DNA from 3 places in the Cupriavidus sp. SW-Y-13 genome. Region 2 is predicted to be linked to each of the others. Evidence: predicted binding sites of a transcription regulator. Region 2 holds the regulator's gene; each other region holds the start of a gene.
What was found. The regulator FNR, encoded in region 2, switches genes on or off when oxygen is low (the NO sensors DNR and NnrR bind a similar motif). The targets are predictions, from matches to a motif close to TTGATNNNNATCAA.
Positions count from the first base shown of each region.

Region 1 (7,647 bases), on a different contig from region 2:
CAGGATGTCGTCGCAGTTGATGGCGTGGCCGCAGAACGACGTATCGCGCGGCGCTTCCCTGCCATCGAGTCCTTCGCAAGCCTTGAAGAACTGCCGGTTGGTATCGATCAGGCTGACGACTGCAATCGGTACATCGAACAGTCTTTTGGCCAGGCGCGTCAGACGGTCGAATCGCTCTTCGTACGGCGTGTCGAGAATATTCAGTGAGCGCAGCGTCGCCACGCGCAGGGCTTCGTTGGGAGGAATCGGGGGCAGTTGCATGTTCGGGGTTCAGGCCGGCATATCAATCCGTATGCATGACATCATTCCTGACTACGGCCAGATCGCCCAGTTAATGAACCCTTTGTTGCACTTTTCCGTCGATTGTTCGCAAGGCAATCATGCTCGTGCAATGGTGGCCGTGACCTCGGGATGCTCGACCAGCGGTACGAAGCTCCCGGTGCGGCTGTCGTAGGCATCGATGCCGCCCGTGCCAATGTCATAGACCCAGCCGTGCAGGTCCACGCGTTTCTCTTCCAGTGCCTGTGCAACGGACGGATGCGTGCGCAGGTGCGCAAGCTGCTCGATCACGTTCTGCCGCACCATGTCGTCAACGCGCTCCCGGTCAGACGTATGCGGTTTCGCCAGGCAGATCTTGTGCGCACCGCCAGCATGCTGGAGCCAGCGCGCCACGGCCGGCATATGGTCGAGGTCCTGCCCCATCGCCACCGCCGTCATGGCCCCGCAGTTCGAGTGGCCGCAGATCACGATGTCGCGCACCTTCAGGCCGGCCACCGCAAACTCCACGCTGGCCGACACACCGCCGGGCTGCACCGCGTACGCGGGCACGATGTTGCCCGCGTTGCGGATCACGAAGAGATCGCCCGGCTCGCTCTGCGTCAGCAGCGCGGGTTCCACGCGGCTGTCGGAACAGGCGATGAACAGCGTGCCCGGGTTTTGCTGCGTGGCGAGATGGCGGAACAGCGCGGAGCGCTGCGGATAGGCTTCGCGCTGGAACTTGAGGATGCCCCGGACGAGATCTTTCACTTCGGCGCTTTCACGTCAGGCGTCATTCGTCCGGTGTACCGAGCGCACGGTTCACGCGCAGCGCAATCAGCGTGCCCAACACCCCTGACAGCAGGTACAGGCTCACCGCCGCCAGGCCGAACAGCGACGACAGCCCCAGCGCGACCAATGGCGCAAACGCGGCACCGAACAGCCAGCCAAAGTCCGTGGTCAATGCAGCGCCCGTGTAGCGGAATTTCGGATCGAAGTTCGACGTGACCGCGCCAGCCGATTGCCCATAGGACAGGCCCAGCAACCCGAAGCCCACCAGGATGAAGATGTCCTGCGCAGTGGAATCGCCACCCAGCAGCCACGGCGTGGCCAGACTGAAGATACCGATCAGCACGGCCATTACCGCCAGCGTGGTGCGCCGGCCAATCTTGTCGGCAATCCAGCCGGAGATGATCGTGCCGATGATCGCGATGAAGCCGCCCACCAGCTGGATCGCCAGCACGTCGGAGATGTCCTGGGTCTTGTGCAGGATCACCCAGCCCAGCGGAAAGACCGTGACGAGGTGGAACAGCGCATAGCTGGCCAGCGAGGCGAAGGCGCCCAGGAAGATGTTGAAGCCCTGCGCGTTGACCATCTGCAACGTGCTCAGCGGCTCCAGTTCGTCTTCCTCCAGCAGCCGCGTGTATTCGTGGGTCACCACCAGCCGCAGCCGTGCGAACAGCGCCACCACGTTGATGGCGAAGGCCACGAAGAACGGATAGCGCCAGCCCCAGTCGATGAACTCCGCCGGTGTCAGGCTCGCATGCAGGAACAGGAACAGCCCGCCCGCGATGATGAATCCCGTGGGCGCGCCCAGTTGCCCCAGCATCGCGTACCAGCCGCGCTTGTCCGCCGGGGCATTGAGCGCCAGCAGCGAAGGCAGCCCGTCCCAAGAGCCACCGAACGCAATGCCCTGCACGAAGCGGAAGAACGCCAGCAGGTAGATCGCCGCGCTGCCGATCGACGCATAGGCTGGCAGGAAGGCGATGCCCACCGTGGCGGTGCCGAGCAGGAACAGCGAGGCAGTCAGCTTGGTACCCCGCCCCCACCGGCGCTGGATGCGCATGAACAGCGCGGTGCCGAACGGGCGGCCGATGAACGCGAACGAGAAGATCGCGAAGCTGAACAGCAGCGCGTTCAGCTCACTGGCAAACGGAAAGTAGACCTTCGGGAAAACCAGTACCGAGGCGATGCCGTAGACGAAGAAATCGAAATACTCGGAAGCACGCCCAATCACCACGCCTGTGGCGATTTCGGCAGGTGCCACCTCGTGGTGTCCCGGCGCCGGAGGTGCAGTCGGCGACGCGCGATGCTGGTGGGTCAGACTGGCCATCGTGGAGTCTCCATCGAGAGCAGAAGGAATGTCGTACTGCACTTAAAGTCCCGCACTGACAAGAATAGCGCCTAAACTGCCATTGGAAATCGAAAGATTGCTACGTCGGTCCGCCGTCGACGTAATTCAAACGCCACTTCCGAGAACCATGCCACGCTTCGATGCTGCAGTGCCAACATTTGGTGTGACGAAAAGATTACTTCTTAGAAGTGCCGCAATCGCCATGCTCCTGACCGTCGCGGGTTGTGGCAACGCGGTACTGCTGTCACCTTCCGGCGACCTCGCCGTGCGCAACCGCGACCTGATCATCATCGCCACGCTGCTGATGTTGCTCATCATCGTCCCGGTGATATGCCTGACGCTGCTGTTCGCGTGGCGCTACCGAGAGAATGCCAAGGACGCGCCCTACAACCCCGAGTGGGACCACTCCACCGTGCTGGAACTGGCCATCTGGGCCGCGCCACTGCTGATCATCATTGCGCTGGGTGCCGTGACATGGGTGAGCACCCACCAGCTCGATCCTTACCGGCCCATCACACGGCTCGACGACAAACGCGCCGTCCCCGCCGACATCAAGCCACTGACCGTGGAAGTGGTGGCGATGGACTGGAAATGGCTGTTCCTGTATCCCGAGCAAGGCATTGCGACGGTCAATGAACTGGCCGCGCCGGTGGACCGGCCCATCGCGTTCAAGCTCACGGCCACCTCGGTCATGAACGCGTTCTTCGTGCCCTCCCTGGCCGGCATGGTCTACGCGATGCCCGGCATGGAAAGCAAGCTCCACGCGGTGATCAACAAGCCCGGTGTCTACGAGGGACTGTCATCGAACTACAGCGGCGCGGGCTTCTCGCACATGTCATTCAAGTTCCACGGCCTCTCCGAAGGCGACTTCGACAAATGGGTACAGCAGGTGAAAGCCTCGGGCACACCCTTGTCGAAAGAAAGCTACCAGGCGCTGGCCAAGCCCAGCGAACGCGAGCCGGTGCGACGCTATGCCAGCGTGGCCCCCGAGCTCTACCAGCAGATCCTGAACCGTTGCGTGGATGGCGGCACCTGCATGGCAGACACGATGGCGCTGGACCGCAGCCGCGGCAAGTTCGATCCTTCCGCTGAAATCTGTACCGCCAGCAATACCGTGGCTGTGTCGCCGGCATTCGCGCCGGATGGCGCGGCACCGGGCGCGGTGGACGGCGGGCGATTGTTACGCTGACCTTGCAGTGACCGTTGCGATGGCGACGGTCTGCCATGCGGCATTCCAGGCAATCGGCGTAATCCAGGCTTTCAACGCTTTTCATCTCACTCGTCGGCCAGAATTGGTCAACACAGGCCCAGGTGACAAACATGCCCGAGCACTCCACACTCGCCAGTCCGCTTCATCCGATCTTTGGCCGACTCTCGTGGGAGGCCATCCCGCTGCATGAACCGATCCTGATCGCCACGTTTGCCGTCGTGCTGCTCGGCGGCGTGGCACTGGTAGGGCTGCTGACCTACTACCGCGTCTGGGGCTACCTGTGGCGCGAGTGGTTCACCAGCATCGACCACAAGAAGATCGGCATCATGTACGTCATCCTGGGCATCGTGATGCTGCTGCGCGGCTTTGCCGACGCAGTGATGATGCGTATTCAGCAGGCCGTGGCCTTTGGCGACAACCTCGGCTACCTGCCCCCTCACCACTACGACCAGATCTTCACGGCACACGGCGTGATCATGATCTTCTTCGTGGCCATGCCGCTGATCACGGGACTGATGAACTTTGTGGTGCCGCTGCAGATCGGCGCGCGTGACGTGGCGTTCCCCTTCCTCAACAACTTCAGCTTCTGGATGACCACCGGCGGCGCAGTGCTCGTGATGATGTCGCTGTTCGTCGGCGAATTCGCGCGCACCGGCTGGCTGGCATATCCACCGTTATCGGGCATCCTGCACAGTCCGGACGTGGGGGTCGATTACTACATATGGGCGTTACAGGTAGCGGGGGTGGGAACACTGCTATCGGGTATCAACCTGCTGGTCACCATCGTCAAGATGCGCGCACCGGGCATGACGCTGATGCGCATGCCGATCTTCACGTGGACGGCGCTGTGCTCCAACGTGCTGATCGTGGCCGCATTTCCGGTGCTGACCGCAGCGCTCGCATTGCTCTCGCTCGACCGCTACGTCGGCACCAACTTCTTCACGGCAGACCAGGGCGGCAGCGCCATGCTCTACGTGAACCTGATCTGGATCTGGGGCCACCCCGAGGTCTACATCCTGGTGCTGCCCGTGTTCGGCGTGTTCTCCGAAGTCACCGCCACCTACTCGCGCAAGCGCCTCTTCGGCTACGCGTCGATGGTGTATGCCACGGTGGTGATCACGGTGCTGTCTTACCTGGTCTGGCTGCATCACTTCTTCACGATGGGCTCCGGCGCCAGTGTGAACTCGTTCTTCGGCATCACGACGATGATCATCTCGATACCGACCGGGGCGAAAATCTTCAACTGGCTGTTCACGATGTACCACGGCAAGATCCGCTACGAGCCACCCATGCTGTGGACGGTGGGCTTCATGATCACCTTCGTGATCGGCGGCATGACGGGCGTGCTGCTGGCGGTGCCGCCGGCGGACTTCTCGCTGCACAACAGCCTGTTCCTGATTGCCCACTTCCACAACGTGATCATCGGCGGCGTGCTGTTCGGCCTGATGGCGGCCATCTCGTACTGGTTCCCGAAAGCCTTCGGCTACAAGCTGGTGGCCTCCTGGGGCAAGGCATCGTTCTGGTTCTGGCTGGTGGGCTTCTATTTCGCCTTCATGCCGCTGTACTGGCTGGGCCTGCTCGGCGTGACGCGCCGGATGAACCATTTCGACGATCCCTCGCTGCAGATCTGGTTCCAGATTGCCGCGTTCGGCGCGTTCCTGATTGCGCTGGGCATCGCATGCTTCATCATCCAGCTGGTGGTCAGCTTCCTGCGCCGTGACGAACTGCGCGACGTGACGGGCGATCCGTGGGACGGCCGCACGCTGGAATGGTCCACTTCATCGCCGCCGCCGCAATACAACTTCGCCTTCACCCCGGTGGTGCATGACACCGACGCCTGGTGGCAGATGAAGCAGCTCGGCTACAAGCGTCCGCTCGAAGGGTTCATTCCGATCCACATGCCGAAGAACACGGCGGCGGGCATCGTCCTGGCGGGACTCTCCACGCTGATGGGCTTTGCACTGATCTGGCACATCTGGTGGCTCGTGATCGCGTCGTTCGCGGCCATCATCATTGCCGCCATCATCCACACCTTCAACTACAAGCGCGATTACTACATTCCGACCGACGATGTGGTGCGGACGGAAGCCTTGCGCACTCAACAACTGATGACCGGCCATGGTTGATACGACGCTCCCCCTGCACCCGAACGGCACGCCGGCACATGCCCCCGTGCCCACAGGCACCGCCGCGGCCGACGACGTGCCGCCTGGCGGCTACCAGTTCTACCTGACCGAGGAACATCATCCGCAGAACGGCACGCTGCTGGGGTTCTGGATCTACCTCATGAGCGACTGCCTGATCTTCGCGTGCCTGTTCGCCGCCTATGGCGTGCTGGGCCGCGAATATGCAGGAGGCCCGACCGGGGCCGAGTTGTTCGATTTGCCGCTGGTGGCGCTCAACACCTCGTTCCTGCTGCTGTCGTCGATCACGTACGGCTTTGCGATGCTGCAGATGCAGCAGAAGCGCGTGGCCGGCACGCAGATCTGGCTGGCCATCACGGCGCTCTTCGGCGCCGGGTTCCTGTTCCTGGAGCTCTATGAGTTCGCGCATCTGATCCATGAAGGCGCAGGCCCCACGCGCAGCGCGTTCCTGACTTCGTTCTTCGCGCTGGTCGGCACGCACGGGCTGCACGTGACCTTCGGCATGCTCTGGCTGTTCGTGCTGATGGTGCAGGTCGGCAAGCACGGCCTGATTCCGGCCAACCGCCGCCGCCTGATGTGCCTGTCGATGTTCTGGCACTTTCTGGACGTTGTCTGGATTGGCGTCTTCACCTTTGTCTATCTGATGGGAACACTGCCATGAGCGCGCAAGACCACGCACTGGATGGCCACGGACACGGCCACGACCATGAGCACGACCATGAAGAGGAAGGACCGCATTCCACGCTGGGCGGCTACCTGACCGGCTTCGTGCTATCGGTTTTCCTGACCGCTGTGCCGTTCTGGCTGGTGATGGGCAACGTGTTCGACAAGTCGTCGACCACGGCCATCGTGATCCTGTTGATTGGCGCGGTGCAGATCGTGGTGCACATGATCTACTTCCTGCACATGAACGCGAAATCGGAGGGCGGCTGGAACATGCTCTCGCTGATGTTCACGCTGACGCTGGTGGTGATCACGCTGTCGGGATCGCTATGGGTGATGTTCCACCTGAACAGCAACATGATGCCGCACATGCAGCACGTACAGGATGCGGCCCAGTCGGGTGGCACGATCGTGCCGCCGCGGACGAAATAGCTTCGCGAAGTATCGCTTTACGCGAATAAAAAACGCCGGCGGATCCAGGTCCGCCGGCGTTTTTTTGCTCAAACCAATCAGGCAGCCAGCCGGAACGTTGCCACCGCTTCCTTGAGACGCTGCGCCTGCTCTTCCAGCGAGCCAGCCGCCGCAGCGGCCTGCTCCACCAGCGCAGCATTCTGCTGCGTGACGGTATCCATCTGCGTCACCGCCTGGTTCACCTGCTCGATGCCGGCGCTCTGCTCGGCAGACGCCGCGCTGATCTCGCCCATGATGTCGGTCACGCGCTTCACCGCGCTCACGATCTACTCCATGGTCTCTCCGGCCTGCGCCACCAGTTGCGAACCGCGCTCGACGCGATCTGCCGAATCCCCGATCAGCAACTTGATTTCCTTGGCAGCCGTAGCCGAACGTTGCGCCAGGCTGCGCACTTCGCCTGCCACCACCGCAAAGCCGCGACCCTGCTCGCCGGCACGTGCCGCTTCCACGGCAGCGTTCAGCGCCAGGATGTTGGTCTGGAACGCGATGCCTTCGATCACGGAGATGATGTCCACCACCTTGCGCGACGACGTGTTGATCTCGTCCATCGTGTTCACGACCTGGCCCACCACGTCGCCACCCTGCGTCGCCACTTCCGATGCGTTCACAGCCAGCGAACTCGCCTGCTTGGCGCTATCCGCGTTCTGCCGCACGATGCTGGTCAACTCTTCCATGCTCGACGCAGTTTCCTGCAGCGACGATGCCTGCTCTTCGGTGCGTTGCGAAAGATCGGTGTTACCCGCCGCGATCTGGCTCGTACCCGTGGCAAT
Region 1 is NZ_WHLX01000002.1:2,424,615-2,432,261, reverse strand. Features, by position in the region: gene GA566_RS26365 (sensor domain-containing diguanylate cyclase) at 1-261, opposite strand, end outside; gene GA566_RS26360 (carbonic anhydrase) at 379-1,026, opposite strand; gene GA566_RS26355 (MFS transporter) at 1,049-2,368, opposite strand; gene cyoA (ubiquinol oxidase subunit II) at 2,517-3,578, shown strand; gene cyoB (cytochrome o ubiquinol oxidase subunit I) at 3,710-5,725, shown strand; gene cyoC (cytochrome o ubiquinol oxidase subunit III) at 5,718-6,404, shown strand; gene cyoD (cytochrome o ubiquinol oxidase subunit IV) at 6,401-6,838, shown strand; partial or broken gene GA566_RS26330 (methyl-accepting chemotaxis protein) at 6,916-7,647, opposite strand, start outside.
Region 1: the regulator FNR is predicted to act here: its motif matches at 2,485-2,498, upstream of cyoA (ubiquinol oxidase subunit II).

Region 2 (7,647 bases):
CTGATCGGCCGGCAGGATCCGCTGGCCAATATGTGCTGGAAGCCCGTTGACGGAAACACGACCCTGCAGGATCAGTTCTTCCATTTCGCGGCGGGACCCCAGCCCACCGTCAGCCAACACCTTGTGCAGCTTCGGCGCATCGTCATCCGATGTCAGCTCACGAACGGGCTTCGCCTTTGTGCGCGGAACGACCATGTCTTCCTGGTCGAACTGCTCGGAGATCACAAAGCGGAACAGATCCTCGCCACCTGCAGCCTTGAGCGCCTTGCCGGCGGGCTTCGCCGACTTGTCACCTTGACGGGATTCACCCTGGCGCTGATCGCCGCGACCACCCGGTTTGCCAGCGCCACCCTGGCCCTTGCGCTGCTGCGGGCCTGGCTTGTTGCGCCTGCCGGCCTGCTCGGCTGCTGGCTTGTTCTCACCGTCGACCATCGCAGCCTTACGTTGCGGCTGCTGCCGCCGACGGCGCTGCGGCTGGCCTTCGCCCGATTCGGACTGGCGCGGATTAGCCGGCCGCATTTCCGCCCGTGGAGCCGCGACCTGTTCACCGGCATCGGCGGCAGGCGCAGGCTTGCGTCGGCCGCGTGTCCGCGGTGCTGCGGGCTGCGCACCCTCTTCGGCCTGCACCGGCGGCGCATCGGCATCACCCCGACCGGCATCCCGATCCTGGGCACCCTGGCGGCGGGACGCCACCAGGTTTCGCAGACCGCGGCGGAGGCCCTTGCGGCGCGGCGCGCCGTCCGCGCCATTGCCCGTATCGGGCGCTGCGCCGGTGTCGCCCGGCACGTCCGGCTGGCGGACGTCTTGATCAGCGGAATCAGACAAAGTATTCACTATCGATGTTGCATGTTATTCAGTTGGACACGCGCTCGTCGTCCTCGGCCGGATAAGGCGCGTCGCCCTCCAGACCCGATTCCTCGGCAACTTCCGAAACGGAAGCCTGAGTGTCCACGTGGAAACCGTTGGCATGCGCCAGCGGCACGTCGTCGTCCTGCCCGAGTGACGGGGGATCGGACTCGACGCTGCTTTCTTGTTCTTGCGATGCGCCTTCAATGACCTCGGTGGAATCGGCAGTTTCCAAATTGGCCGGCGTCTCCGCATCGGCCTTCTCGGTGTCCGCCGGCGTCACGGCGTTGGGGACCACTTCCGTGGCCGCAAAAGCCTCTTCGTCGCCAGCAGGCGGATTGGCCGTGGCGATATCTTCGAAGTCGATGGCTTGTTGATCCAGCAACGTTGCCTGGGCCTGCGCCTGAGCATCCTCAAGCGGCGGGAGTTCGTCCAGCGAACGCAAGCCAAGGTCATCGAGAAACGCCTTGGTCGTCGCATAGAGTGCCGGGCGTCCAGGAACGTCACGATGGCCGATCACTTCGATCCAGTCGCGGTCCTCAAGCTTTTTGACGACTTCCGTACTGACCGTCACTCCGCGGATTTCTTCGATGTCGCCACGCGTCACCGGCTGGCGATACGCGATGATCGCCAGCGTTTCCATCACCGCGCGGGAATACTTGGGCGGCTTTTCCGGATTGAGCCGGTCGAGATACTCGCGCATTTCGGGCCGGCTCTGAAAACGCCAGCCGCTCGCCAGCGCCACGAGTTCCACGCCACGCCGTTGCCAATCGTTCCGCAACTCTTCGAGGAGCACCCGGATCGTGTCGGCACCGACATCGTCGGCAAACAACCGTCGCAGATCACCGACGCGCAACGGTTCCTGCGCACAGATCAGCGCGGTCTCGAGGACGATCTTCGCCTCTTGGGTATTCATGTGATTGTGTGCAGCCTGTCTTTGCACCTGCCCCCGGACGAATCCCGGGGCACTGGAGATTGCAGATACAGCGAGGCCAAAGCCATCGCCATCTCGTCGCGCAGACGGTCCACGCTGGTTTCAGCGCCGCCGTGCACCTCGTTCTTTGCATCGAATTGCCGGGACTGTCCGGCAGGAGATCGTCCAGGGCCGGCAGCCATCACCGGTCGACGGACCTCTTGCGTCGCGCCTCCCCTTCGGGGCGGACATTCGCCTGGGCCAACGCATGACCAAGACGGCAAGAAACAATCGGATATCGGCTCAGGAAACTTCGCCCTGACCCGGCGTCACCTTCCACACCGCCGTCGGCCTTTTAACCAGATCTTTTGAACCGGATGGACTGTGGGGATGGTTCCGGCATGCAACTGCATGGCCAGAAACCCTGGGCGGGCATCCCTGATGAGAGAAACCGCCCCGGCGACGCCTCGTGCATGACGCGGCGCGATACCGTGGTTCTCGCGATTGTATGGCATTACCGCCGGATACCGCAACCCGGGGCTGTGGCCGATTCAGAACACCACGCAGAATCCGGCGTGCGCAAGCGTCTCCGGAAGCCATACGGCCCGGGCCACCCCCAGCAACCCGAAACCCGCCACGAGCAAAGCTGAAACGGTGCGAACCCACCGCTTGCGCGACCACTGCCGCAGGTAACCGGATAACCCCGAGATCACCAGCAGATTCGGCAAAGTACCTAGTCCGAAGGCTCCCATGACGAGTGCGCCCGACGAAGCATTGCCCGCCAGCAGCGCCAAGCCGAGCGCACTATAGATCATTCCGCAGGGCACCATACCCCATACAAGACCCATGCCGAATCGGTGCATCGCTGACGGCACTGCGGCAGGACCGCCATGCAACCCCTGAGTCGATCGAACGTGCCGCAAGAGCTTGGCGACGTGCGAAGCGATCCGCGCGACAAAACGTTCCACGGCACCCATGCGCATCTGCCAGCCGAAAAGCAACCACAATCCGGCCATGATCAGCAACAGGCTCCCCACGCCGAACAGCCATCGCTGCAATGGCAGATAGTCGTGCGCCCACGCCGCCGCACCCACTGCACCGGCCAATGCGCCGAGCAACATGTACGTCGTCACCCGGCCCGCATGCATGACGCAAATCGACATCCACCAGTGCCGTCTAGAACGGTGCAAGAACGAGACCGTCTGTTGCACTTGCTGCGGATTTTGTTCGACTGCAATAGCAATTCCTCCACACATCGCCGCGCAATGCACACCGCCAAACAGGGCAATCAGAAAAACGCTTAAAAGCACGCCAAATGGCAACTGTTCCTCGCTTCCGCGTCACTCGACGCTGTAAAATGCATGCATCGCGCCCTCGCTGCAAGCGCATTCAAACGAGCACTTCAATTGCTGACTTCCATCCCCGTTACCGAGATGTCGCCACGCTGCTCCACGTGTGCCATGGGCCAACTCTGCCTGCCCGTGGGCATGTCGCAGCAGGACCTCGTAAAAATGGACACTCTCGTGCAGGAGCGCGTGCGTGTCCACAAGGGCGAAACGCTGTATCGAATGGGTGAACCGCTCTCCGCGGTCTACGCCATTCGTTTCGGCACGCTGAAAACCCACGTCACCATGGAGGATGGGCGTACTCAAATTACCGGCTTCCATCTTCCGGGAGAAGTCATCGGCCTCGATGGACTCGGCGAGATGCAACATGCATCGGATGCGACCGCCCTCGAGGACGCTGAAGTCTGCGTCGTGCGGTTCGACGATCTGCAATCGCTGTCGAATCATCTGCCTTCGCTGCAAGGTCAGTTCCTGCGACTTATGAGCAAGGAGATCTCGCAGGACCAGGTCATGCTGATCACGCTTGGCTCGATGCGTGCCGAAGAGAGACTCGCCGCCTTCCTCGTCAATATGTCCGAGCGCCTCTCCGCACGCGGTTATTCCTCCACGGAGTTCGTGCTGCGCATGAGCCGCGAGGAAATCGGCAGCTATCTCGGCCTCAAGCTCGAAACCGTCAGCCGCCTGTTCTCCCGGTTCGCGGAAGCTGGCCTGATCCAAATTCGTCAACGGCATGTGAAGATCATCGACATGGCTGGCATCAAGCAGGTCTATAGTCGCTCCTGCTAGGCGCCATCCTGCTGCAAGACCAGAGCCGCACAGCATCACGCTGTTGCGGCTTTTTTTGCGAAATTGCTATTCGAGTTCATCGGTATCGCTGAGCCTGCCCGGCATCGTGTAAAGCGTGAGACCGCTGGACAGTGCGCAGAACAGCCACGCCAGCAGAAAGCCCACGGTGTAGATCGCCTGCCTCGAAGCCTCCACCGGTTGGCCGAAGAAACTGATGTCTCCCGGGTCGACAACGGAAAACACTACCGCCGTAGCCGCGCCACCCATCAGAAACGCTGGCCACAGTACCCACATCAGCCAGCGCAACCTCATGGATGACTCCCTTGTTCCGTGGCGCTTCCGACATCGGCTTTCTCGACGACCAGTCCATGGCGGGTGGCATCGCGCACAGGGACGTCCGCATGTGTGCTGGCCAGCCAGATCGTGATACCACAACCCACCATCGCCAGCATCGGGCCGGCCATCAAGATCCACGGCCACGGCTCCTTGTACCAGGGTCGAACGGCATGGGGAGGCTGTTGGGGGCGCTGAGCCATTGCATCTCCTCTTACAAGTTGCGGGGAACGATAAAGCTTGTGCTCTGACGGATCTGCGACCGGCGTTGCGACTCGGTTTCCGCCGTGACCGTCACGTCGATCTTGTGGGTACCTTGCCTGGCGTCTTCGATCGGCACACGGATGCGAATTGGCAACAGCCGGTTCGACGTGGGATCTAGAGTGCTGGCCGTCTGGTCATACTCGACGGTGAGCCCTTTCATATCGTAGCCATCTACCTTCACATCGATTGTCACTGGTGACTCGGTGGCATTGATCAACTGCAACCGGTACACGTTCTCGACCCAGCGTCCATCCACCTCGCGACCAAGCGCTCCACGGTCTCGAATGATGTCGACCTTCAGCGGCGTGCGCATCGCCAGCGACGCGGCAAAGCCACCCATCAGTGCCAGCCAGATCACCATGTAGATCATGGTGCGAGGCCGCACCAGCCGCTTGCGGGCCTCGGCAATGGACAACGCCGATCGCATGGCATTCTCGGAGGTGTACCGGATCAGCCCGCGCGGGTACTCCAGCTTGTCCATGACCTGATTGCAGGCGTCGATACAAGCTCCGCATCCAATGCATTCGTACTGGAGGCCGTCCCGGATATCGATCCCCGTCGGGCACACCTGCACGCAGATGCTGCAGTCCACGCAGTCGCCCAGGCCGGCGGCACGGTGATCCAGCTTCCGCGAGCGGCCGCCGCGCGGCTCACCACGCCCCACGTCATAGGTCACCACAAAGGTGTCGCGGTCCACCATCACGCTCTGGAAACGCGCATACGGACACATGTACTTGCAGACCTGCTCACGCATGAAGCCGGCGGCGCCCCAGGTAGCGAACGCATAGAACAGCATCCAGAATGCCTGCCACGGCCCCAGTGACCACTGCAGTATCTCGCTGCCAAGCTCCCGGATCGGCGCGAAATAGCCGATGAATGTGAAGCCGGTCCAGAGGGCGATCAGGATCCAGAGCGTATGCTTCGTCGTCTTGATCCTGAACTTGCGCAAACTCCATGGATCGCCATCGAGCCGGATGCGCGCGATGCGATCACCTTCCACACGCCGCTCGATCCACATGAATATTTCGGTGTAGACCGTCTGAGGACAAGCGTAGCCACAGAAGAGCCGGCCGGCGATGGCGGTGAACAGAAAAAGTGCCAGTGCCGAAATGACCAGGAGCACGGCGAGATAGATCACGTCCTGCGGCCAGAGCACAAGACCGAAAATGTAGAACTTGCGTGCTCCGAGGTCGAACAGAACAGCCTGCCGGTCGTTCCATCGCAGCCAGGGCGCACCGTAGTAGACCAGTTGCGTCAGGATGACGAGCCATACGCGCCAGCTCGAAAACGCGCCTTTCACCGAGCGCGGGTAGATCTTGCGGCGCACTTCGTACAACGCTTCTTCCGTTGCATCGTTAGCGGTCTTGGGCGGTGGCGCGGGGCGCCATCCCCGAGTCTCTGAGACCTCGGATCCTTCAGGAGGGGATTTCAGGGGCGCATTCATGGGACTAGCCCTAATGCCCCGGTCAGCGCCGTCGCTGGCCGGGGCGGTTTGTCATTGCCCGGCTGCTCCGGCCGCAGCGCTGGAGGTACTGGAGAGTCCCCACACGTAGGCAGTCAGCATCCGGATACGCTCCGGCGTCAGGATTTCTTCGTGCGCTGGCATGTGGCCGTTGTGGCCCTTCAGGATGGCTTCGACGATCGCGCCTTCCGAACTGCTGTACAGCCAGACGTTATCGGACAGGTTCGGCGCGCCCAATGCCTGGTTGCCTTTGCCTGTGCCACCGTGGCACGCCGCGCAGGTCGACTTGAACGTGCTTTCGCCGCGCGATGCCCGGATCGGGTCGTAGGCCAGCCCGGACAGCGAGCGCACATACTGCGCGGTATCGCCAGCCAGCTTTGCGTCGATGACGCCAGTCAGCGGAGGCATCACGCCATTGCGCCCCTTGGTGATCGATTGCTGGATGGTGTCGGGCTCACCGCCATACAACCAGTCGTTGTCGGTCAGGTTGGGAAAGCCGCGGCTGCCACGCGCATCGGATCCATGGCACTGCGCGCAATAGTTGAGGAACAGTCGCTGGCCGATCTCGCGCGCCTCGGGGTCGGCCGCCACCTGCTTGACATCCATCTTCAGGTACTTGGCGTAGATCTGATGCTGCATGCGCTCGGCGGCCTCGCGGTGCGCGGCCAGCTCCACTTGGGACGAGGTCTTCAGCACGCCAGGATAGGCGCCCAGTCCCGGAAAGAGGATCAGATAGCCCAGTCCGAACACGCAGGCCAACAGGAACATCCACATCCACCAGCGCGGCAGCGGATTGTTCAGCTCGCGCAGGTCGTCATCCCACACGTGGCCCGTGTCGTCGGAGGTGCTGACGCCCTTTGGCATCTTGCGCTGGGAGAACAGCAGCCAGACGCACCAGGCAATGCCGATCAGCGCGATGGCCGCAATGTAGTGGCCCCAGATATCGGAGATGAAATCGCTCATGGTTACGAATTCCGCCTTGGATTGTTATCTTCGTCAGGCAAGGCAAAGGGCAGCATCGCCGATTCCTCGTTGGCGCCCTTGCGCCCCGCCGACCATGCCCACCAGCAGATGGCCAGAAATGTCACCATCGAAATGACAGTGGCAATGGCAGTGATGATCACCATGGCTTCACTCCTTCGGCGCCGCTTCCACGCGCACATTGCGGCGGTTCAGGCCCAGACCCTGCAGGTACGCCACCATCGCGTCCTCCTCGGTCTTGCCCACCAGATCCTCCGGTGCCCGCTCGATTTCCGCATCGGTGTACGGCACGCCAAGCCGTTGGAGGGCCCGCATACGCGGCTGCACCGAATCGGTCGGCAACGGCGTCTTCTCGAGCCACGGATAGGACGGCATCACCGATTCCGGCACGACATCACGCGGACTGCGCAGATGGATGCGCTGCCAGTCGTCGGAGTAGCGGCCGCCTACGCGCGCCAGATCAGGACCCGTGCGCTTGGAACCCCACAGGAACGGGTGGTCATACACCGACTCTCCTGCCGTCGAGAAATGGCCGTAGCGTTCCGTTTCGGCCTGCAGCGTGCGAACCTGTTGCGAATGGCAACCCGCACAACCCTCGCGGATATAGATATCGCGGCCCATCAGCCGCAGCGGCGAATACGGCGTGATGCCGGGATCGGGCTTGGTGGTCGAGTGCTGGAAGAACAGCGGTACGATCTGCACCAGGCCCGCAATAC
Region 2 is NZ_WHLX01000001.1:2,028,641-2,036,287, forward strand. Features, by position in the region: gene rluB (23S rRNA pseudouridine(2605) synthase RluB) at 1-825, opposite strand, end outside; gene scpB (SMC-Scp complex subunit ScpB) at 854-1,762, opposite strand; gene GA566_RS09045 (sulfite exporter TauE/SafE family protein) at 2,311-3,081, opposite strand; gene fnr (fumarate/nitrate reduction transcriptional regulator Fnr) at 3,166-3,891, shown strand; gene GA566_RS09055 (hypothetical protein) at 3,958-4,203, opposite strand; gene GA566_RS09060 (FixH family protein) at 4,200-4,427, opposite strand; gene ccoG (cytochrome c oxidase accessory protein CcoG) at 4,439-5,932, opposite strand; gene ccoP (cytochrome-c oxidase, cbb3-type subunit III) at 5,984-6,913, opposite strand; gene GA566_RS09075 (CcoQ/FixQ family Cbb3-type cytochrome c oxidase assembly chaperone) at 6,916-7,077, opposite strand; gene ccoO (cytochrome-c oxidase, cbb3-type subunit II) at 7,082-7,647, opposite strand, start outside.

Region 3 (7,647 bases), on a different contig from region 2:
AGCCGGCGAAGTCTCTGAACCATCGTGTGGCTGGCGGTGGCTGCGCGTCGCCGCAGGCCACCCGCCAGCCACGTTTGCTTAGAACTCCTGCTGGGTCGGCCGCAGGACGATCTCGTTGATATCCACGTCTGCCGGTTGCTCGATGGCGTAAGTGATCGCGCGAGCGACGGCGTCGGCAGGAATGGCCATCTTGTAGAAGTCCTTCACAAACGCGGCGCTTTCCTCGTGGCTGCTGCCTTGCTTCAGTTCCGAGTCCACCGCACCGGGTGCGATCGTTGTGGTGCGGATCGCACCGCCCACTTCGTGGCGCAAGCCTTCGGAGATGGCTCGCACCGCAAACTTGGTGCCGCTGTAGACCGTTCCGCCAGGGCTGAACACCTTGATGCCGGCCACCGATGCAATGTTGATGAAGTGGCCGCTGCCTTGTTTCTGGAAGACGGGAAGTGCGGCGGCGATGCCGTAGAGAACGCCCTTGATGTTGATGTCGATCATTCGATCCCACTCATCAACCTTGGTCTCGCTGAGCGGGGCGATCGACATCAGGCCGGCGTTGTTGACGAGCACGTCGACTTTCCCGAAGGCGCTTACGGCGCTGTCGATCAGCTTGCGCATGTCGTCCTGCCTGGTCACGTCGGTCTCCACAACTTCGGCCCTCCCGCCGGCCGCACGCAATTCCGCTGCAATGGCAATCAGGCGATCCACCCGGCGCGCAGCCAGGACGACTGCCGCACCCCGCGCTGCCAGGTGCCGGGCGGTGGCTTCCCCCAGACCACTGCTTGCGCCGGTGATTACAACGACCTTACCTTCGATGTTCGCGCTCATGTCATCTCCTTTGCGTAAGAACTGAAGCGATGAGGGCAGTATCGGCGACCCGACGATTTCAGAAAATGGAAATGATATGCTTTCAGAATTCCATAAATAGGAAGCATTGGGATGCTGAACCGATTGGAGATGTTGCGGATATTTGTGGCGGCCGCCGAAGCCGGCAGCTTCAAGGATGGCGCCATCCGTCTGGGCATTTCGCCTCAGGCCGTGACGCGTGCAGTCCAGGAGCTCGAACGATTGCAGGGAGAACTGCTGTTTCACCGGAATACGCGCCATATCCGCATCACGGCGTTCGGTGAGGCACTCGCCCAGACTGCGCGGGAGCGCCTGGCGTTGATCGATGCGATGTTCTCCCCAAGCGAAGCCAGCAAGGACGAGAACTACGCTGGCATTGTTCGCATTACCGCGCCGAAAGCGCTGGGTCGGATCGGATTGCTCCCACCGCTCTCAACCTTGGCCATTGCACATCCCGGTCTGCGCATTGACCTCAGTCTGAGCGACACGCCCGCTGATGTCGTGGACGAACGTATCGACATTGGCGTGCGGTTCGGGCCCGTGCGAGACAACCGGTTCGTTGCGCGCAAGGTCAATGCGCATGGGTTTTATGTAGTTGCCGCGCCCGCCCTGATCGATCGAAGGGGGACACCGATGCACATCCACGATCTCGAAACACTGCCGACGACGGTTATGAACGACTTGTCGACAGGCCGCCCGTGGCCATGGATGTTCTCGCAGGGACGCAAGTACACGCCATCAGCGCCAACGTTCGCCAGCAATGATTCAGAAGCGGAACTGGATGCGGTGCTGTCCGGCCTGGCATTTGGCCAGATTGCGGGGTTCATGGCCGATGAACACATCGCTGCGGGACGCCTGGTGCGCGTGATGCAACCTCTCGAGCCAAGTCCGTGGGACCTCTATGTCTACCGGCCCCAACGTGGTCCTGTAGCGCCTCGCGTGCGACTGGTGTTCGACGAACTGGTCAAATCACTGGCGGGCGCTTGAACAACAGGATTCATGAGTGGAGCCACCGGACGGCCGTGGCGACGCGTGAGGCGCAAACTGTGCGGGCGCCATGCAGGCAGACTGAACAGTCTCTGATCGACCCTTCTGAGTCATCGGCCATTCAAATGTGAATGGCCGATCTTTGTCCGGGAGCGGTCGGCGGGCTTTGGTTCGAACTGACTTAGTACATGGTCAGAGAGGAGTGCCCGGCGGTCGCCAGGCACTGTTTGCTATTGCCTCAGGGCTCGTCGTACACCCAGGTCGATCCATTCGGCATCCGGACAATGAGACGCACCTTGCCGTTGGCGTCGACAGCGGCGGCGAAGTCGGTGGGGACGCTGCTTCCAGCGGGGCCTGCGAGAGGCTTCGTCGAGCTCACCACCGTCGTGCCAGGATTGAGCCGGTAGATCGTGAACCGCCCGGCTCCGTCGACTTCCACGAAGCTGGCGGCGTCGGCCTTTCGGGCAAATGCAACCCCGCCCATGTAAATGTTTTGGACGCTGCTGTCGGCGACGTATCGGGTGATGGCAGTCGAAGCGTCCCATGCGACCGAGATGGCGCTATTGGCGGTCATGGCGGGCAGGATGATTCCGGAGTTCACCCCGCCAAAACCCGCGGCGCCCGCCTGCGTCAACCACGGCCAGGCCCATACCCCTTGGTAACGAAAACCGTCGGTGCCGATGGCCAGCGACGAACCGTCCGGCATCATGGCCAGGCTGATCAATGGCGTACCCGCCGAGCCCCCCAGTATGGTGCCGCCGGCATAGCCCGACTGGACAAGGCCGCCTCCGCAGTCATACCCATAAAACAAGCCGCCGCCGGACATGACTACCATATCGAACAACGGGGTCACGGCGCCGCAACCTTGCAGGGAATAGGCCTGCACGGGCTGGGTGGCATCCACCGGATACGCGTTGACGCTGAACATTCCTATGTCCGGGCTGGTCTGCAGCACGATCTGGTCCTGGGCCGGGTCAGTCGACATGGCGCGCCAGAGCCGGCTCGACGCGGCGGGCAGCGAGCCGGCGGGCTCAACTGGCGCGGAGCCGGGTTGGCCAAACCGCTCCAGCCGGGCGGGCTGGACGCCATCGGCGCGTCACCGATCCGTTGCCGAACTTCTTCGAGCCGGGCCAGAACGGCACCTCTCCGCTGCAAACCGGTTATTGGCTCGAGGTCGCCTGCGGTGTCGAGATCGCCGCCGAAGATGGTACGGTCGGATCGAGTGTCCACGACTTGCTTATTGATGCATTTGTCTGCCACTATCGGACTGTCTTCACCCATCCGTCTCATTCGTCCCATGCCATTCGACTTTATTCGAACCGTACTTGCGACGGTTGCCGCAGGCGCTCTGACTTCCGTTCTGTCCGGCGCCGCACTGGCGCAGGGCAGCGTTCCGGTGACGGTCGACAACTTCACCCGCGCGGAGACGGACAATTACCTGGCAAGCAATGCCAAGGTGGCCGGTGGACTCGGCAAGTTCCATCATTCGCGGGAACCTGCCTCAGTCGAGAACCAGACCGTCATCCGGATGAACCGCGACACGCTCTATTCGTTCGCGGTTCTGGACTTGGCGGCCGGTCCCGCCACAGTCACCCTGCCCAACGCGGGCAAGCGCTTCATGTCGCTGATGGTGCTCAATGAAGACCATTACGTGCAGTTCGTCGCGTACGACAACAAGCCACGCGCGATCACGCAGAAGAACATGGGAACGCGGTATGCCTTCGTGGCCGTCCGCACCCTGGTGGATCCCGCGGACCCCAAGGACCTTGAGGCGGTCCACAAACTGCAGGACGCGATCAAGCTTGACCAAAAGAACACCGGCAAGCTCGAGTTGCCCAACTGGGATGAATCCAGCTTGAAGGAGGTTCGCAACATCCTGCTCGCCCTGGCCAAGCACTCGGGCTTCGACCGCTCCTTCGGCAGGAAGGATCAGGTCGACCCCATCCACCACCTGATCGGCACGGCCGCCGGCTGGGGCGGCAATCCGGACAAGGACGCGAGCTACGCCAGCTTCACGCCAGAAAAGAACGATGGCAAGACCATCTACAAACTGACGGTGCCACGCAACGTTCCGGTGGATGCGTTCTGGTCGGTCAGCCTGTACAACGCCAAGGGCTTCTTCGAGAAGAACAACTACAACGCCTACTCGGTCAATGACGTCACGGCCAAGAAGAACGCGGATGGTTCGGTGACTGTCCAGTTCGGCGGATGCGACGGCAAGATCCCGAACTGCCTGCCCATCGTCGAGGGCTGGAACTACACCGCACGGATGTACCGACCGCGCCAGGAAATCCTGAAAGGAAGCTGGCAGTTCCCCAAAGCTCAAGTGGTCCGATAGCAGCAAGAAGCAGCGCCATGTTGCTTTCTGCTTCAACGTCCGCACGGGACACGAAGCCGCCGGATCGGATGTCCTGCAACGGCGGGCCAGGGACTGACAGCAGCCGAACAGAAGCCTATTGCCGAAGGGCCGCTCGTGGCCGTTCTGGGCCTCCAGCGCCGGACCGATGCCACGACCAACTGGCTGGGCTCCGTCGGTATGCACCATCACCACTTGCAGTCCGAACGCCCCCGCCACGCGTTGCATTAAGGATTCCAGGCGCAACAGGTCGGCTTCGGAACGCACCTTGGCCGTCGGGCCTACGGGGACATCGATTAGCACGTGCGTGGCCCCGGCAGCCACCTTCTTCGACAGGATCGACGCAACCAACTGGGCGTCGCTGTCGATATCCAGGGCGCGTTCGACACGAATCATCACGTCGTCGGACGGACTGAGGTTCAGTGCGCCGCCCCACGCGAGCGCGGCACCCGTGCGTTCCACGACGCGCCGCAGTTCGTGCACGTCCAGTGTCACTCGTGTCAGGGTCTCCATGGTGTCCGCCGTGCCCGCTGGAGATGTGATCGCGCGTGAGGAGGTCTTGGGAATTGTCAGCCCGGCGGCGGCCACAATTGCCACGATGATTGGCGTTGTGCGATTGCCCGGCAGCCCGCCCACGCAATGCTTGTCGGCCACCACCTCGCGGTCCCAGCGCAATTGCTCTCCTGTGCCGATCATCGCGCGGGTCAAGCCGATAACTTCCTGCTCGTTCATTCTGCCGCCCGCGCAGGCCGCAAGGAAGGCCGCGATCTGCATTTCCGTGTAACGCTCACCAGCAATGTCCGTGATGATGCCGGCCAGTTGTGTGTCGTCGATGACCAAGCCATGGATCTTTGCGCGGACTGCGCGCATTGATTCCAGGGCTGGCGCGTGCGTGATCTCGACCGCATCGCCTTCACGGGCGCCCAGTTCCCCTGCAGCGCTTGCCGAGAGGCTGGCTTGGTGAGTATGCAGCAGCGGGGAGCCCACCAGGTTCAGCGTGGCGATCAGTGTGCGCGCACCAATTCGCACCTGCACCCGCGCCTGCGCCGAAAAGCCTTCTGCTCCGCATACCGGACAGTCGGGATGGAGGTAGATCACGTGCTCCTGCCACGTGTCGATTCCGAGAGGCTTGAATGCCAGCATGGCGGGAAAGTAGGGCAGCATCAACGGTGATCCCAGTATGGACGCCGCGCGCCGACAAGGAAATCAGAATGTGCTGAGCGGTGTGCAGGACATGGATCACAGCCATCGCCGCTGCGAGTGTGCGGCGCAGGCATTTCTGGATGCGAAGTGCCCGGACGTTGATGGAAATCAAGCTACCGCCCTGCGTGCGATCCATGCTGAAAATACTGCTGCGCGCTGTGCGCACCGCAAGGCATCCGGTTGGCGATGGCGCGGCATGGACAGGGAGATATCGATGAAAGTGCAATGTCTGGGCGCCACCGATACGGTGACTGGCTCCAAGTACGTCGTGGATACGGGACGCCTCCGCGTGATGGTGGATTGCGGCCTGTTTCAGGGATTCAAAGCCCTGCGCCTGCGTAACTGGGATGCGCTGCCGGTGGATCCCGCCAGCTTGCACGCGGTGGTGCTGACCCACGCGCACATCGATCACAGTGGCTACCTGCCTCTGCTGATCCGCAACGGATTCCGCGGGCGCGTGTACTGCACGCTGGGTACAGCGCAATTGTGCGGCGTATTGCTTCCCGACTGCGCGGCGCTGGCCGAGGAGGACGCGGCGTATGCAAACCGAAGAGGGTTCTCGCGTCACGATCCGGCAATGCCGCTGTACACGCGCGCCGATGCCGAGCGCGCGGTGCATCGCCTGGAGGCAGTGCGATTCGACACACGCGTACCGGTGGGCTCGGACATCTATGCCGAGTTCAGTCACGCCGGCCACATCATCGGCGCGTCCAGTGTTACCTTGCACGTCGACGGGCAGCGCCTGGTGTTCTCCGGCGATCTTGGGCGATTGAATGACTCGGTGATGCGCGCACCCGCCTTCCTGAAACGTGCCGACTGGCTGTTCGTGGAATCCACATACGGCGACCGGTGTCATCCCGACGTGGATCCCATCGACGCACTGGGCGACATCGTCAGCCGCACGATCGACAGGGGCGGCACGCTCGTGATCCCGACGTTTGCAGTAGGCCGTGCGCAGTCGTTGCTGTACTGCCTGTACCGGCTCAGGCAGTTGCGCCGGCTGCCGGACGTGCCCGTTTATCTGAACAGCCCCATGGCTATCGCGGCGACGACGATCTTTGCCCGCCATGTCTCGGAACTACGCATTGACGAGGCAAGCTGCGCGGGCGCTTGCAACATGGCCAATGCCGTGACCAGCACTGAGGAATCCATACGCCTGAATTCGGACCACAGTCCGAAGATCATCCTGGCAGGCAGCGGTATGGCTACTGGGGGGCGCGTGGTGCACCACCTGGAAGCGTTCGGCCCGGACCCGCGAAACACCATCCTGCTGTCCGGATTCCAGGCTCCCGGCACGCGCGGCGCTCGCCTGTGCAGTGGCGCCAAGCAAATCCGGCTGCATGGCAAGGACATCGACATCCGCGCCGAAGTGGCTCAAATCGAGAATCTGTCGGCCCATGCCGATAGCGACGAGTTGATGACCTGGCTGAAGGGGTTCGAGTGTCCGCCGCGTCAGACGTTCGTCGTGCATGGCGAGCCAGCGGCCAGCGACGCGTTACGCCAGCGCATCGAACACGAGCTGAAGTGGCGAGTGACGATGCCCGAGTACCGGCAGAAGTATTTGCTGGAGTAGGGGAGAAACAAGTAAATGCCACCCGATAAAGTTGCGAAACGAAAATCGCGGCATTTACTTGGAATGCCACATCTGGAGTGGGTGCCACGGCACTAGCGCGTAGCGCGCATAATTCTTCGAGCTTGGCCAGCACGAGACCAAGAGCCACGGCGCTGTGCGGCTGTGGCACGTTAGTGGGCGAGTTCGATCACGCCGGGCCGGCGGCGTGCCGGCGTGGGTCGTGCGCGCTGCGTGACGCTCAGACCTGCGCCAGCGCATCCAGATCGAAGATCTCGATTTTCTTGCCGTCCACGCGGATCAGCCCCTCGCGCTGGAAGCGCGAGAACGTACGGCTGACCGTTTCCAGCTTGATGCCCAGGTAGCTGCCAATTTCCTCGCGCGTCATCCGGAGTGTGAAAGCATGTGCCGAGTAGCCCCTGGCGCGCAGGCGCCGCGAAACGTTGAGCAAGAAGGCCGCGACCCGACGCTCCGATGGCATGCCCGACAGCAGCGTGGTCTGGCGGGATTCGCGCACGATCTCTTGGCTCAGCAGTTTGTGCAATTGATGCTGTACGCCGCGCATGTCGCGGCAAAGCTGTTCCAGCGGTAAGAACGGGATCACGCACACGGTGCTGTCTTCCAGTGCAATGGCATCGCAATCGTATTGGTCACTGGAGATGGCACTTAGCCCGAGCATGTCGCCCGGCAA
Region 3 is NZ_WHLX01000002.1:2,654,393-2,662,039, forward strand. Features, by position in the region: gene GA566_RS27385 (sensor histidine kinase) at 1-18, shown strand, start outside; gene GA566_RS27390 (SDR family oxidoreductase) at 79-822, opposite strand; gene GA566_RS27395 (LysR family transcriptional regulator) at 934-1,827, shown strand; gene GA566_RS27400 (hypothetical protein) at 2,066-2,812, opposite strand; gene GA566_RS27405 (DUF1254 domain-containing protein) at 3,125-4,165, shown strand; partial or broken gene GA566_RS27410 (thymidine phosphorylase) at 4,313-5,347, opposite strand; gene GA566_RS27415 (MBL fold metallo-hydrolase RNA specificity domain-containing protein) at 5,601-6,959, shown strand; gene GA566_RS27420 (helix-turn-helix domain-containing protein) at 7,198-7,647, opposite strand, start outside.
Region 3: the regulator FNR is predicted to act here: its motif matches at 5,485-5,498, upstream of GA566_RS27415 (MBL fold metallo-hydrolase RNA specificity domain-containing protein).